2 regions of the Lysinibacillus sp. FSL M8-0337 genome follow, and region 2 is predicted to be linked to the other one. Evidence: riboswitches for the same ligand, from Rfam matches in the RefSeq annotation. Region 2 holds a riboswitch; the other holds the start of a gene.

Region 1 (7,572 bases), 260 kb from region 2:
AAATGCACACTCCACTGTTAGGACATCTAACTGTTCCCAAAGCAAACGACCAATTTTATAAAAATCACTGTTCGCATCCGCATCACTACCACCGCGACCGATAAATAAAATCGCAGTATCTTCTTGTTTTTCTTTAATATTCAGTCCCGTTCCTGATAAACGTTCTGTTAAAATATTTAACACTTCTTCATGCACGCCAAGTGGTCGCCCATATGTAAAAGTTACATCCGGATATTTTAAACGAGCTGCATCAATCGCTGCTGGGATATGAATTTTTGAATGGCCTGCTTGCAATAAAATAATGGGCACAGCATACACCTCTGTAGCGCCACGCTTTACACATGCATCAATACCTGCTGGGATATTAGGTGCTTCAAATTCTAAAAAGCAAGTTTCAACGATATAGCTGTCGTCAATTGAAGGAGTCAATTGTTGAATAAATGTGCGTACCTCATCATTTCCTGCTGCTAAACGGCTACCATGGCCAATAAATAAAATTGCTTTCATTTCTTTTCTCCTCACTAGTCGCCGCACGGTGCTGGCTCTACTTTTATTTTGGATGACATATCTTGATACGTAAAATGCAATATTTTTTTCACTCGTTTAAAATATTTAAACAAGCGTTCATTTGGATGTGCATTTGCCTTATATTCCTCGATAATCGCGGTAATAAGCGGAATAAGCTGTTCTGGCTCTAACCCCTCTACGACAGGCTGTGCTGCATGTGCTGTTCGACCTACCGGCTTAGCTCCGATAAAGACATCGAATTTACTTTTGCGATAAACAATACCGATATCATCAAACACAGCACGATAACATGCCATGCCACAACCATTAAAGCCAATATTTAATGTTTTCGGCAATGACAACCCACCTAGAGTTGCTTGAAGTTCCTCTGCATATGGGATGGAATCAGCCTTCTCCCCATAACAGAAATCACATGCCTTTAATGACAACACATCCCCAATTGGTGAGAGTAAAAACCCTACTTCTCTCAACTTCTCTGTTATCGCTTCTGGTTCTGTCGTTGGGATTTTCAAATGTATTTGATGGTCTGGTGTATATTCCATCGTGCCTTCGTCTCCCACAACTTCAGCCAATGCCATCATTTGCTGTGGTGTAAAAAATTTATTTGCTACCCCAGGGCTAACAGCTAGTTCAAAAATTGACTCCATTTTTTGTTGAACTAGCTTTGGTGTGGCTTTTGTTACAGTTGTCCCCTGCACCATTGCAAGTGCTGTTGCTGCCATTTCTAAAGACGATTTTGTCGGTGTTGATACAGGTGTAATGGCAATATTACTTTTCATCCGTCCTGCATTTGGATCTGCCGCAAAATCATGGCTTGCAGTACCTGTTTCTTGGTTCATTGCCCACGGTTCATTTTCTTCTCTTAAACGCTGATGAGGACGTAAAGGCTGTTTTTCTTCCCCGAGCGTATATTTACGCTGATAGCCTCGCGGTGTAATCATTTTATTATCATAGAAAAACGTCGAAGAGTTGCCGATAATAACCGTTGTTAACATGCCGATATCATGCTCAAGCATCTCTGCTAAAGTCGTCATCGTAATTTCCTGACGCTCTCGGTAGGCACTCTTGACAAGACCTACAGGCGTATCAGGCGAGCGATATTCAAGTAAAATCCGCTGGGCTTCGACAATTTGACGTGTGCGGCGACCACTTTTCGGATTATATAAAGCGATGACAAAATCTGCCATAGCCGCTGCTTCCACACGCTTGGCGATTAAATTCCATGGCGTTAAATGGTCACTTAAACTAATGGTGCAAGAGTCATGCATAATCGGTGCACCTAGTAAACTTGCACAGGAATTGATAGCTGAAATACCTGGTACGATTTCGACTTCAACACCTGTTGCTTCTGTCCAACCAAGCTCAATCAGTACTTCATAGACAAGCCCTGCCATCCCATATACACCCGAATCTCCACTTGAAATAACGGATACAATATTGCCAGCTTCCGCTTGACGTACTGCTTCTTGCGCTCGTGAAACTTCTTCTGTCATGCCCGTACTAACAATCGACTTTGCACTAACTAAATCTTGAATAAGCTCAACATACGTTTTATAGCCAATAATAAATTCACTTTGTTGCAGTGCCTCCACAGCACGAGTCGTAATATGGTTAAAATCACCAGGGCCAAAGCCCACAACAAAAATCTTTCCTTTTTGCGCCATTTTTTACCCCTCTTTCACCTTGTCGATGCCTTTAATGGCTGTTGTTTGTGGTGTACGCTGTAATGTACCTTCTTTCAGCGTAAAAACATGTTCACTATGTAAAGAATCATGGTTTAAATCTTGTACAAGTGTTCTTCCGTGTTCAACCGATGGCACACGATACCAATTTCCTTGTGGATAAGCGATGACAACACAGGCATCTTTGCATCTGCCATTACAGCGCGTTCTTGTCGTATGTATTTCCTTATCAAGTGCTAATTTTTCGATTTCATCTCGTATTGCTAGGGTAATTTCCTCTGCCTCTTTTTTCATGCAGCTACTGCCATTACAAATAAAAAGATGCGTTTTCATTCCCTCTAAGTTCCAAGTTGTCATTGCTTTTCTCCCCTCATTTACTTTTAGGAAAAAGAAAAAACCTTCACTCTATATCGAAGAGTCAAGGTTTTGTAGAAGCCAAAATAAAAACGAATATACACGTATCCGCTCTCGCTTCACTTCTCCCTCCGAAAAGTTTGCATGCCATCAATAAGCAGGTTTCCTGACTTAAGCTTCCTTTTACTCTCGCGCCTTCCCAAGTTTTCAGTGGCATTGCGATTTCATCAGCTATTACAGTAGCGGGGGCTGTATCGGATTTACACCGATTTCCCTATTATCTCGAAATTTATCGAGCACTTATAGATGTATTTATATTAAATTAAAAAGCTGTATGTTTTTAAAAAGAATTGAAAAACTGTCTCTATCATAGCCTATTTTTTTAATACTTTTCAACATTTCTTTTTCATTTATTAGATTTTTAATAAAATTTCAACAAGTAATTCATTGAAAGCGACAGCTATTCTCTTATATTTATCTGAATTTTCTAGAATGTCAAATAACAAAAAAAATTTTTTTATAAAAAAAGATAGCTTGTGAATGGAAAAACATGTTACACTGTGTCGTGAAATCTCACAATTTCATCTTTTTTCGGTGCGAAGTGTAGCCATTTCGCTTAAAAGGGAAGCCGGTTCAAGTCCGGCGCGGTCCCGCCACTGTACTAGGGAGTTTTATAGAGAATGTCACTGTCCAATGGACGGGAAGACCTATAAAACGTTGAACTAAAGCCAGGAGACCTGCCGAAAAAAACGTGATCGTTTCAACCTACGAGGATAGGTGTGCGGCTTGGCAGATGATGATTCTATTTGCTTTTTCAGCTATGCACTTTTCCTAAATTAGGAGAAGTGCTTTTTTTATTGCGCACGCTACATTCGAAAATTTTGATTTAAGGAGGAGAGATTTTGAAATTATCTTTTTGGAAACTTAGTTACTTCCTACTAGCATTTTTACTAGTACCAAAACGAGCATTTGCGATGCATATCATGGAAGGATTTTTACCGATTGAATGGGCGATATTTTGGTGGATTATTTCAATTCCATTTATTATTTTAGGGTTACGCTCAATTCGCAAAACAATTGATGAAAACCCTGAAACGAAAATGATATTAGGGCTATCAGGGGCATTTGCATTCGTCTTATCTGCACTAAAAATTCCATCTGTTACGGGCAGTTGCTCACACCCTACTGGTGTTGGACTTGGCACAGTCCTGTTTGGCCCATTAGCAATGAGTGTGATTGGGACAATCGTCTTGTTATTCCAATCGTTACTTTTAGCGCATGGTGGCATTACCACTCTTGGCGCAAATGCTTTTTCCATGGCGATTGTAGGACCAATGATTGCGTATGCTGTTTTTAAAGGTGCTCAAAAAATCGGTCTATCCTTTTCTCTCGCTGTCTTTTTTGCAGCAATGCTTGGGGACTTAGGTACATATGTTGTCACGTCCGTTCAACTTGCACTTGCCTTCCCTTCAGAAGTAGGAGGCTTTATGGCTTCATTCACAAAATTCGCTAGTATTTTCGCGTTAACACAAATTCCACTAGCAATTAGTGAAGGGATTTTAACTGTTATTGTGATGAATTTCTTAAAAAAATACAATGTAAGCGAATTAAAAGCTTTACGTGTTTTCTCTGCAAAGGAGGCACATTAACATGAAGAAAAATTTACTGTTACTAGCTATAGTGATACTTTTAGCAATCATCCCTCTATTCATCCAAAAAGGCGCTGAATTCGGCGGTGCTGACGGTGAAGCTGAAGCAGCCATTGGTGAAATAAACAAAGACTACGAACCATGGTTTGAAAGCTTATGGGAGCCACCAAGTGGTGAAATTGAAAGTCTATTATTCGTCTTACAAGCCGCTATTGGCGCTGGTTTTATTGGCTATTTCGTGGGCTATATGCGCGGTAAGCATAAAGAAGGTTAAACGATGTTACTCATTGATAAGTATGCTTATATGAATAAACTAGCGTCCGTTCATCCGTTAGAAAAAATGACGTTCTCCCTTGGGTTGTTGCTATTGTCGCTTATCATGAGAGATGAACAAATTTCACTCATTACATTTCTTGTAATGAGTGCTTTTATCATTTTAGGCGCAAAAATTCCTTTACAATATTATGCAAAACTACTGCTTTTACCGAGTTTTTTCTTGCTCTCCAGTTTACTATCTATTTTGATTTCGATTGCACCTACTGCTAGTATTTTGCCGGCGCATCTATGGACATTTTCGCTAAGCCAGTGGACCCTTTTTATAGGAAATGACAGCTTAACAACAGCGCGGCACCTATTTTTCACCGTTTTGGGCAGTATTAGTTGTTTATATTTTTTAATTTTAACGACTTCCGTACAATCCATTTGTTATGTCTTACGGCAATGGCGGTTGCCAGCTTTATTTGTAGAGTTGGTAGAGCTAACATACCGTTTTATTTTTATCTTTTTAAATAGCATGCAAAAAATTCATCTTGCACAACAAGCTCGTCTTGGTTATCAATCACCAATGCAATGGCTTCGGTCGATTTCCATGCTTATTGCAGCACTGTTTGCCGAAATGTTCCAACGCAGTTGCGAACTAAATAATGCGATGCAGGCGCGCGGTGGTGAGGCTGTCTATTGGCAAGAAAGTAGTAGCTACAACAAGAAAAACTGGTTAGGCATTGTTATTATTTTCGTATCCCTCATTATCTATGGAGGTATTTCTTATGACTGAGCTTTATTTTGATCTTCAACATTTATCTTATGCTTATGCAGACGGCACTAAAGCCTTAACAGATATTACTTTGCAAATACCAAAAGGGAAAAAAATTGCCCTGCTTGGTCACAATGGCGCAGGTAAATCTACGTTATTTCAGCATTTAAATGGTATTTTAAAACCGACAGCTGGCACTATTTCTTTTTGTAACGAAACGCTTAGCTATTCTAGAAAAGCATTAGCAACATTACGACAACAAGTTGGCATCGTATTCCAAGATGCGGACAATCAACTTTTTTCTGGTACTGTCAAGCAAGATATAGCTTTCGGGCCATTAAATCTTGGCTGGTCAAACGAAAAAATTGAAGAAAAAATCGCGTGGGCTGTTGCGCAAACAGAGGTTGAAGCATTGCTTGATAAGCCCATTCACTTTTTAAGCGTTGGACAAAAGAAACGTGTTGCCATGGCTGGTGTGCTCGCAATGGAACCTTCCGTCTTACTATTAGACGAACCGACTGCTGGGCTAGATACTTATTATGCAGCACAATTTTTACAGTACTTAGCTAAATTAGAAGATGGGCAACGTACGTTTTTATTAGCGACACACGATATCGCTTTAGCCTATGAATGGGCGGATCAAATAATCGTGATGGAGGCAGGGAAAATCATTTATAATGGGGATCCAATCGACATGTTTTACGAAGAGGAATTGCTTGAAAAAGCCCATCTTGAACGACCATGGGTATTTGAAATGACGCTTGCCTTACAAACGAAAAAACTATTGGGCGACAATATAGCAATGCCTCGTTCCAAAAAGGATTTACACAAACTTATTGAACAGCTTTAAGGACTTTCCGTGAATAACTAGTAATAGAGGCTAATTCACTAAACACTCTTTCTCAAGGGACAATTCTTGTCATCCCTACCCACTTCTATTTTAATATCCTGTTCGTAACGAACAGTGTTGTTGTCAAACACTGGTTCGTTACGTACAGGACTATTAACATCCCACCGACTTTCACTCCACAAAAAAACAAGCAATAACTTATGCGAAAAACCATATAAAACAATTATTTATAAACCAATATACTAGTTATAACAAAAAAACTTGTAAAAAAATTTTATTGTGGTATGAAACCTTTCTCTTTACCATCCGTTATAAATATTGTAGTTTATAATTTTTTTAAGGAGGTAAAAACAATTGAAAAACTGGGTGATGAAATCAATCGCTGTCGTAGCATGTTCTGCCTTACTGGTTCCTGCTGCTTCTGCCTTTGCTGAAGCACCACAGAACCCAGAATCAGTGAAAACTATGCTCGCTAGCAACAACAAACAAGGAGCGAAGCAGTTCAACAAACAAACAGGAGGAAACGAATGGATTAGTGATAATACGATTATCGTCAAACATTCGGGTCTTGCTAAGAACGTACATAGTAAAATAGGTGCAAAAGTAATTCGCTCCATTCCTTCATTAGGTTATGATGTAATCCAACTTAAAAAGGGACAATCGTTAACAGAGGCTGTTTCCTACTACGCCAAGCAAAAAGGCGTAAAAAGTGTATCCCCAAGCTACAAGTATCATTCCTTTAACACTATTGTAGATCCAAAGAAAAAAGATATGTATCATTTGCAGCTACTGGAAATTGATAAAGCACTAGCATTAGCTGGCAATCATGATGTAAAAGTAGCCGTTATCGATTCGGGTGTAGACTATAAACATCCCGATTTGCAAGCGCAAGTACTGCCACCATATAATGCGGTAAAACCTGCCGACTCTCCTGTTGCTGATCCACACGGAACGCATGTCGCAGGCATTGTTGGCGCAACAAAAGATAATGGAATTGGTGGGCACGGGATATCTCCTAATGCCAAAATTCTGCCAATAGACGTCTTTAACGGACAAGAAGACGCTAGTGACTTTGCCATTGCACAAGGTATTCTTTATGCCATCGAACAAAAAGCAGACGTGATTAATATGAGTCTTGGTGGCTATGGCGAGTCTCCTTTAATAGAGGAAGCTGTAAAAAAAGCGCTTGACAATGGTATTACCATTGTAGCCGCTGCAGGCAATGAATCAACCGATCGATACTCCTTCCCTGCTTCTTTTGAAGGTGTTATTAGCGTTGGTGCTACAAATGAACAAAATAAATTAGCAAGTTTCTCAAATTATGGCCCTTCAGTAGACATCGTTGCACCAGGTGAGGATATTTATAGTACCGTTTATGATGAAAAAAAAGGATCTTCTTTTGCTATATTTAGTGGGACATCAATGGCATCACCTGTTGTTGCAGGTGTAGCGGCACTATTAAAATCTAAATACCCG
Region 2 (7,572 bases):
CCACATATTTGTTTCTTCTATTCGTTCAAAATGCATGATTTGTATGCTACTGTCGATAAATTCTTCTAAAAATTCTTTCACTGTTGTTTCGGATGATTTTAGATGATAGTCGTTATAATAAGCATTTCCGTAAATGAAAAGTCCTAATAATAGTAATGGTGAAAATGAGCATATTACAATTAATATTAATTTGATTTTCATACTAAATATCCTCCTGTCTATAAAAGTTTTCACATTTAATCTTTAAACAATTATATCAATTTTTTTCTTTTACTCGTCTATCGATTATATTTTGATGATGATTTCTAACTTGTGTAGTAAGAAATCATCACTATAAATCCAAACACCTTCTAAGCTATAATGGCGAAGGAGGTGTTTTTAGATGAACGTAATTTTTATAGAAACAATGACAGGGACAGAGCTTTTACAGATGGTATCACATGATGTGGCTGGCATACTAGCTGCGGCTCAAGGCGAGAGTGTAACGTTCCCCGTTGGTCATTATAAATATGAATTTCATAATCTAGATTTTTATGAAGAAAATGGTCAAATCCAACAAGAGCTCGTTATTTATATGACAAAAATTTAAATTCGATAGCGGGTGTATTTTTGTGAATAATGAACAGGTTAAGATATGAGCATATGACTTGCGATTATCTCAACCTGTAACTATAATAGTTACAACAGGTGGTGATTCGTATGGTCAATAGTCGATTTTCAGTCGCTATCCATATACTTTCGCTCATTGCTACAACATCTGATAAAAGTCAGCTTACATCTGATTATATTGCAGGTAGTGTCAATACGAATCCCGTAGTCGTACGACGGATGATTGGGAAATTGAAAAAAGCAGGCTTGTTAACTTCTCAGTCAGGACTTGCCGGTTATGGACTTGTTATTGAACCAAAGGATTTGTCATTGTTGAGCATTTACCGTGCGATTGATGGTCCAGAGCAACTATTTACAATACATGATGAACCGAATCCTGCATGTGCTGTCGGCCGAAAAATACAGCATACGTTGGAAACCGTTTATCTAGATGTATGGCATGCAATGGAAAAACAGTTACAAGCACAAACATTGCAAGATGTGCTAGATCAACTTCGTTAAACGTAACGAGGTCGGTCTTACTGTATTCAACCTGTAACTAAAATGGTTACAACAAATTATAGGAGGAATTTATAATGAAAATAGGCGTTATTGGAGCAACAGGAAAAGCAGGGCAAAAAATAGTGGAGGAAGCATTACAACGTGGTCATAACGTTACAGCCATTGTTCGTTCAGCTTCTAAAGTAAAAGAGAACATTACAGTGATGGAGAAAGATGTATTGGATTTAACACAAGAAGATGTAAAGGGTTTTGATGTTGTTGTGAATGCGTTTGGTGCACCACTTGGACAAGAAGCATTACATGTTGCTGTAGGTCGTCATTTAATTGCTATCTTTAACGGCATTGCCACAAAACTATTCGTAGTGGGTGGAGCAGGCAGCCTTTTTGTAGACCCAGAAAAAACGATTCGTGTTATGGAGACGCCCGATTTTCCGGAAATGTTTTTGGCAACTGCAAAAAATCAAGGTGAAAACCTTCAAGACTTACAAGCATCAAGTATTTCGTGGACATTTTTAAGTCCTTCTGCCCTATTTGATCCAGAAGGGCCACGTTCAGGTAGCTATACAACTGGAATAGATCATTTGTTAGTGAATGCTAAAGGTGAAAGCTATGTCAGCTATAGTGATTATGCGATTGCAGTATTAGATGAAATAGAAAATCCACACTATTTAAATAGACGTTTTACCGTTTCCTCAACTAAATAATCCTACTGCCGAGCGTAAGAAATATGCTCGGTTTCTCATTGTTTATCGTCGTTTACGAAAAAAACTTTCATTTTACTGATAAATGACTGTTTACAAGACGGCATTTATTAGCTACTATCAGTGTGAGTATTAGTTCAAAGGAGACGACAATAATGTCCACACAACGTATAGAAAAAGATTTTTTAGGTGAAAGAGTATTACCAGCAGATGCTTATTACGGGATTCAAACGCTTCGTGCAACAGAAAACTTCCCAATTACAGGCTATAAAATTCACCCAGCCCTAATTAAAGCAATGGGTATTGTAAAAAAAGCAGCAGCATTAGGTAATATGGAAGTACACCTATTATCAAAAGAAATTGGAGAGGCTATTGTCGAGGCTGCACAAGAAGTCATCGATGGTAAATGGGATGCTGAATTTCTAGTAGACCCAATCCAAGGTGGTGCAGGCACTTCTATTAATATGAATGCGAATGAAGTTATTGCGAACCGTGCTCTTGAAATTTTGGGTAAAGCAAAAGGGGACTATCAGACGGTTAGTCCGAACAGTCATGTTAATATGTCACAATCAACAAACGATGCCTTCCCTACAGCGATTCATATTGCTGTATTAAATTTAATCGATGACCTTCTGGTGACAATGGAAAATATGCAAGCCGTATTCCATCAAAAAGCAGAGCAATTTGCACATGTTATTAAAATGGGACGTACGCACTTACAAGATGCTGTACCAATTCGCTTAGGACAAGAGTTTGAAGCTTATTGTCGTGTAATTAACCGTGATATTGTTCGTATCCGTCAAACACGTCCAAACTTATATGATGTCAATATGGGGGCAACAGCTGTCGGTACTGGGCTAAACGCTTTCCCAGACTATATTAAATCTGTAGACCAACATCTAGCTGAAATTTCTGGCTTACCATTAAAAGGTGCTACACATTTAGTCGACGCTACGCAAAATACGGACGCTTATACGGAAGTGTCAGGGGCATTAAAAATTTGTATGATTAATATGTCTAAAATTGCGAATGACCTTCGTTTAATGGCATCTGGTCCTCGTGCCGGTTTAGGAGAAATTATTTTACCCGCACGTCAACCTGGTTCATCTATTATGCCTGGTAAAGTAAATCCAGTAATGCCAGAAGTGCTAAACCAAGTTGCATTCCAAGTAATTGGGAATGACCATACCATTTCTTTAGCATCTGAAGCGGGTCAATTAGAATTAAACGTAATGGAACCAGTGCTTGTTTTCAACTTAATTCAATCAATTAGCATAATGAATAACGTTTTCCGTGCATTTACAGAAAACTGTTTAAAAGATATCGAAGCAAATGAAGAACGTATGAAGGAATATGTAGAGAAAAGTGTGGGTGTTTTAACAGCAGTCAATCCACATATCGGTTATGAAGTAGCTGCTCGTCTTGCACGTGAAGCCATTCTTACAGGTCGTTCAATTCGTGAACTTTGTATTGAAGCAGGTGTCTTAACGAAAGAGCAATTGGATTTAATTTTAGATCCATATGAAATGACACATCCAGGTATCGCTGGTTCTAGTATGATGAAATTAAAATAATTTTTAAAAAGCACTTTGTTTTACGCAAAGTGCTTTTTCTGTAGACAAAGGGCATCGTTATTCCCTTTGTCTTTTTTTAGTATACCAATATACATATAAAAGATGGGCGTATTTCTATCAATCTTAGTATAAATAAACTATAATAATGGTATTATAGTAATATTATAGTTAGGGGATTTTGGTATGACTTTACGAAAAAAAAGTATTTTTGGTTTTTCATTATTAAATTTAATAATGATTGTAGTGTTAATAATAGATCTTGCTAATTTAACAGCATTAGCATGGCTATCTACAATATTAACGATTATTGGTATCTCCATTACTTTATCCTATATCTTCTATGTTAAATATAAAGTGATTCAACCTATTAACCAATTATCTAATGCTGCGAAAGCAATTGCAGTAGGTAACTTTGACTCTGATGTCATTACTGTACAAGACAATAGTGAGATTTCAGAATTAGCAAATGCTTTTCTAGAGATGAAAGAGCAATTGCGTACGATGACACTTACAATTGCCAACAGTTCGACAGATTTATCTGCCAGTATCGAAGAATTGTCTGCCAGTACAAATGAAATTACAATGGCTGTTGAAGAAGTTGACCATCAAATGGAAAAAACGTCAAATGGCCTTAAACAAGCCGCACAATCGGCAAACAATAGTGCTGTTGCGATGCAGGAAACAGTGGATGGCATTGAGCGTATTTCGGTTGCCACACAGGATGTTTTCAACCACGCGAAAGAAGCGAATGATATCGCAGGAAATGGTGCAGAAATTTTGCATGTTGCGAAAAACCAGATGGAGTTTATTTCATCTTCAACAGATAAAACAAGTACCTTAATACAACAATTATCAAATAAAATGACGGATATTAAAAAAATGACAGAAATGATTACTACGATTACAGATCAAACGAATTTACTTGCTCTAAATGCTGCGATTGAAGCGGCACGGGCTGGAGAACATGGGAAAGGTTTTGCAGTCGTTGCAGAAGAAGTTCGTCAATTAGCAGAGCAATCCAAGCACTCTGCCATTCAAATTGTGGATCTTGTAGTAGGTATTGAAAGTGATACGAAACAAGTTGCTGTGGCTGTGGAAGAAGACTTAAAAAATGTTCAACAGGGGGTCTATGTCATTGATGAAGCAACAAAATCTTTTGGCAACATTTCGCAGCACGTTAGCCAAATGACTGATCAACTCGAAGGCATTTCGACAACTGTAAATTACTTGTCAAATCGTGCAAATGAGGTGGCTAATTTAGTATCAACAATTGCAGGAGGCATGGATCAATTGTCCAGCTATACAGAAGTTGTGCTACAATCAATGGATGAACAAACGGCTTCCATGCAAGCAGTCAATCAAGTTTCGCAGGAATTAACGATACAGGCTGATGATTTACAAAAGATTACAAATCAATTTCATGTATAAATAAAAATGGATCGTTCTTTAGGTGACAGTTCGTGCATTGATAGCAATGCACATACTTTTATGCTGCTGTTTGACTTTAAAATACCACTACTTTACAATATAAAGTAATAGTTTAATAGGAATTTTCTAACAAATTCCTTCACAACTGAATAGCGTGTAGTAAGAGGTGTAAATTGCGTGCAATTTACTTAAAAGGGAAGTCGGTGCAAATCCGACGCTGTCCCGCAACTGTGAATGTGAGCGTCTTTTCAAATTATGACCACTGTCAAACGACGGGAAGGTGAAAAGAAGCGATGACCATAAGTCAGGAGACCTGCCTGTTACGAGTACACACCATAAACCTACGAGGAATAGGAGGTGGCATGTTGACAAAACAGAATAATCTGTTCGTCACAGTACGTCAAACGACCAACACCAAAGGATGTAAAGGGATACGGCATCAAGCCAGATCGCTTCCATTGGTGCACTGTTTGATGTTATCGGATGAATGATATTTTTGAAGTACGATGGCCATAATTACGGATTTCCTCTACATTTGCAGGAAATCCGTTTTTTTATGTAATCGATACCTTCGTTTTGAAAATATGTACGAGAAGAGGTGCAAGTATGACAAAAATTCAGGTATGTTCAACACGAGAAAAGAAAAATGTTGATATGAAGATTTGTAAGCAACCGCGCACGGAAGTTGCCAAGCAACGAAAAACGAGAATGGTTATTGAAGCACTAGTAGATCAGTTTTTAGCCACAGGGCTTATTCCGCACGATCGATTATTTGATTGCATTTTTTATAATAAAGACATTATTTGGATTCAAAATGATGTCTATGAAGGATACTTATTTGCGAAAGCAAGTGTGGCTGATGAATTGAAAACAAAAAAGAATGGTTTTATGATGTATATGCCAACCAATCCAATCGTTTACGAAGTAAATGAGGAAGTCTATCATTTAATTACACGCATCGATTCAATTCGAGCTAAACCCAATTTGGATCGCCTGAATGTAGAATCGAAGCCTATTTTAAGTGCTGCAAGGGTCAATGATTTACTATGTTCGATGGTAATGCGTTTTTATCAGACGTATATGGAAGATTTATCGTTAGTAGCTCAAGAAAATCAAGACTATAGTAAAATACAACATTTACTAGACTATGTAGAGCGTGAATATGCTCAGTTTTTACAAAGTGTAAAAGAATTAAATGATTATCATTTAAATTGGCATCCACGTGGCAACGGTCATCAATTGTTACTCCAACGTATTGAGCAATTACAGATTTTAAAAAGTAAGCCTGGTTCGGTTCTTGTGGATTTCTCAAATCATCATGGGTATGTGATTGCGGAGTCAGCGAATTCTTTGAATAGGAAAACGAAAAAAGCGTTGTAGATTATATAAAATGTATTGGTACGCATGTTATGCAGTATTCGATTTTCTGTCAGAAAGGCATCGAAAAACATTCGATGCCTATTTATTTTATAGACAATGCATGGCTGCTTTTGCCTCATTCCATGGGACTGAATAGCCTTTTCCTTTCGCACAAAAAATGCTCGACGACGTATAGTCAGGATCAGCCTGTTTATTATAATTGATTTGTGCGATTATTGCCTCGCTATTATGACATCTATCATATCCATCGAATTGTAAAGATAAAGAGCCTTTGCCATTCGTGTAAGCAGCGAAAGTAGTACTATAGTGCATAAATGTAGCAACAGGTACACGCCCTGTTAAAATGACTTGCTCCTCTGACAATATCGGAGAATCAAAAGTACCATCTGCTTGTTGGATATCGTTCATCATTCGCCCAATAAAATCATTGGATGCTTTCATTTTGAAGCGGTAATAGGGCTCAAGTAAGATATTCTCCGCTTGTTCTAGCCCTTGTCTTAATGCACGGAAAGTAGCTTCCCGAAAATCTCCTCCTTCGGTATGCTTGATATGCGCTCGTCCTGTCAACAGTGTAAAACGAATATCGGTAACAGGAGAGCCAGTTAATAGACCGTGATGTTCGCGTTCAAACAAATGTTTTTCGATAAGGCGTTGGTGACCAACTGATAAATCATCAGCATGACAGGCGTTAACAAACGTATTCCCAGTTCCGCGGCTGTTCGGCTCCATGAATAAGTGTACCTCGGCATAATGTTTGAGCGGTTCGAAATGTCCGTAACCAGTTACAGTCGTTGCAATCGTCTCCATATACAAAATTTGAGGCTTATCAAAGGTAATATCAAGTGAAAAGCGATTTTTTAAAACTTCAGCAAGTACTTCAAGTTGTATGACACCCATAATATGTACATGAATTTCTTGGAATTTTTCCTGCCAAACGACTCGTAACGACGGCTCCTCGGCTTCGAGTAAGCGAAAAATCTGTAAAATTTCCTTTATATGCTGTTGCCCTTCATACAGTACTTTTGCTTGTAATGTAGGCACAAGTTCATAAGGTTTAGGGATTATTGTACTTCCTAAAATGTCCCCAATCTTCGCTAGGCTAAGCCCTTTCACTGCAAAAATGTCTCCTGCTTGCACAACTTGGGTTGTAAGAAAACGGCGCCCATTATACAACCTAATTTCTGTTATTTTTTCCGTAACATCGCCAAATGAAAAGTCATCGCGAGTATGCAATGTTCCTTGTAAAGCTTTTATAAAAGTTAAGCGTTGTGTGCCATCATGGCGAATTTTAAAGACTTCTCCTTGAAAGGGTGCTTGAAGGTCGAAGTGTGTCTCTGTCAGGAGGGGAAGCTGTGATACAAATTCCTTGATTCCAAAAT

Evidence for each region. Region 2 has a riboswitch for cobalamin ahead of MKY08_RS11700 (hypothetical protein). Riboswitches for the same ligand answer to the same signal wherever they lie in the genome.
Region 1: another riboswitch for cobalamin. It lies ahead of MKY08_RS13065 ((2Fe-2S) ferredoxin domain-containing protein); the one in region 2 lies ahead of MKY08_RS11700 (hypothetical protein).

The regions. Positions count from the first base shown of each region.
Region 1 is NZ_CP151996.1:2,731,751-2,739,322, forward strand. Features, by position in the region: gene MKY08_RS13055 (sirohydrochlorin chelatase) at 1-507, opposite strand, end outside; gene cobJ (precorrin-3B C(17)-methyltransferase) at 522-2,192, opposite strand; gene MKY08_RS13065 ((2Fe-2S) ferredoxin domain-containing protein) at 2,196-2,567, opposite strand; cobalamin riboswitch at 2,703-2,883, opposite strand; cobalamin riboswitch at 3,140-3,324, shown strand; gene MKY08_RS13070 (energy-coupling factor ABC transporter permease) at 3,467-4,213, shown strand; gene MKY08_RS13075 (energy-coupling factor ABC transporter substrate-binding protein) at 4,215-4,487, shown strand; gene cbiQ (cobalt ECF transporter T component CbiQ) at 4,491-5,267, shown strand; gene MKY08_RS13085 (ATP-binding cassette domain-containing protein) at 5,260-6,096, shown strand; gene MKY08_RS13090 (S8 family peptidase) at 6,451-7,572, shown strand, end outside.
Region 2 is NZ_CP151996.1:2,473,526-2,481,097, reverse strand. Features, by position in the region: gene MKY08_RS11730 (hypothetical protein) at 1-201, opposite strand, end outside; gene MKY08_RS11725 (hypothetical protein) at 383-589, shown strand; gene MKY08_RS11720 (Rrf2 family transcriptional regulator) at 700-1,110, shown strand; gene MKY08_RS11715 (NAD(P)-dependent oxidoreductase) at 1,185-1,814, shown strand; gene aspA (aspartate ammonia-lyase) at 1,967-3,385, shown strand; gene MKY08_RS11705 (HAMP domain-containing methyl-accepting chemotaxis protein) at 3,569-4,813, shown strand; cobalamin riboswitch at 4,961-5,149, shown strand; gene MKY08_RS11700 (hypothetical protein) at 5,420-6,193, shown strand; gene MKY08_RS11695 (TetM/TetW/TetO/TetS family tetracycline resistance ribosomal protection protein) at 6,281-7,572, opposite strand, start outside.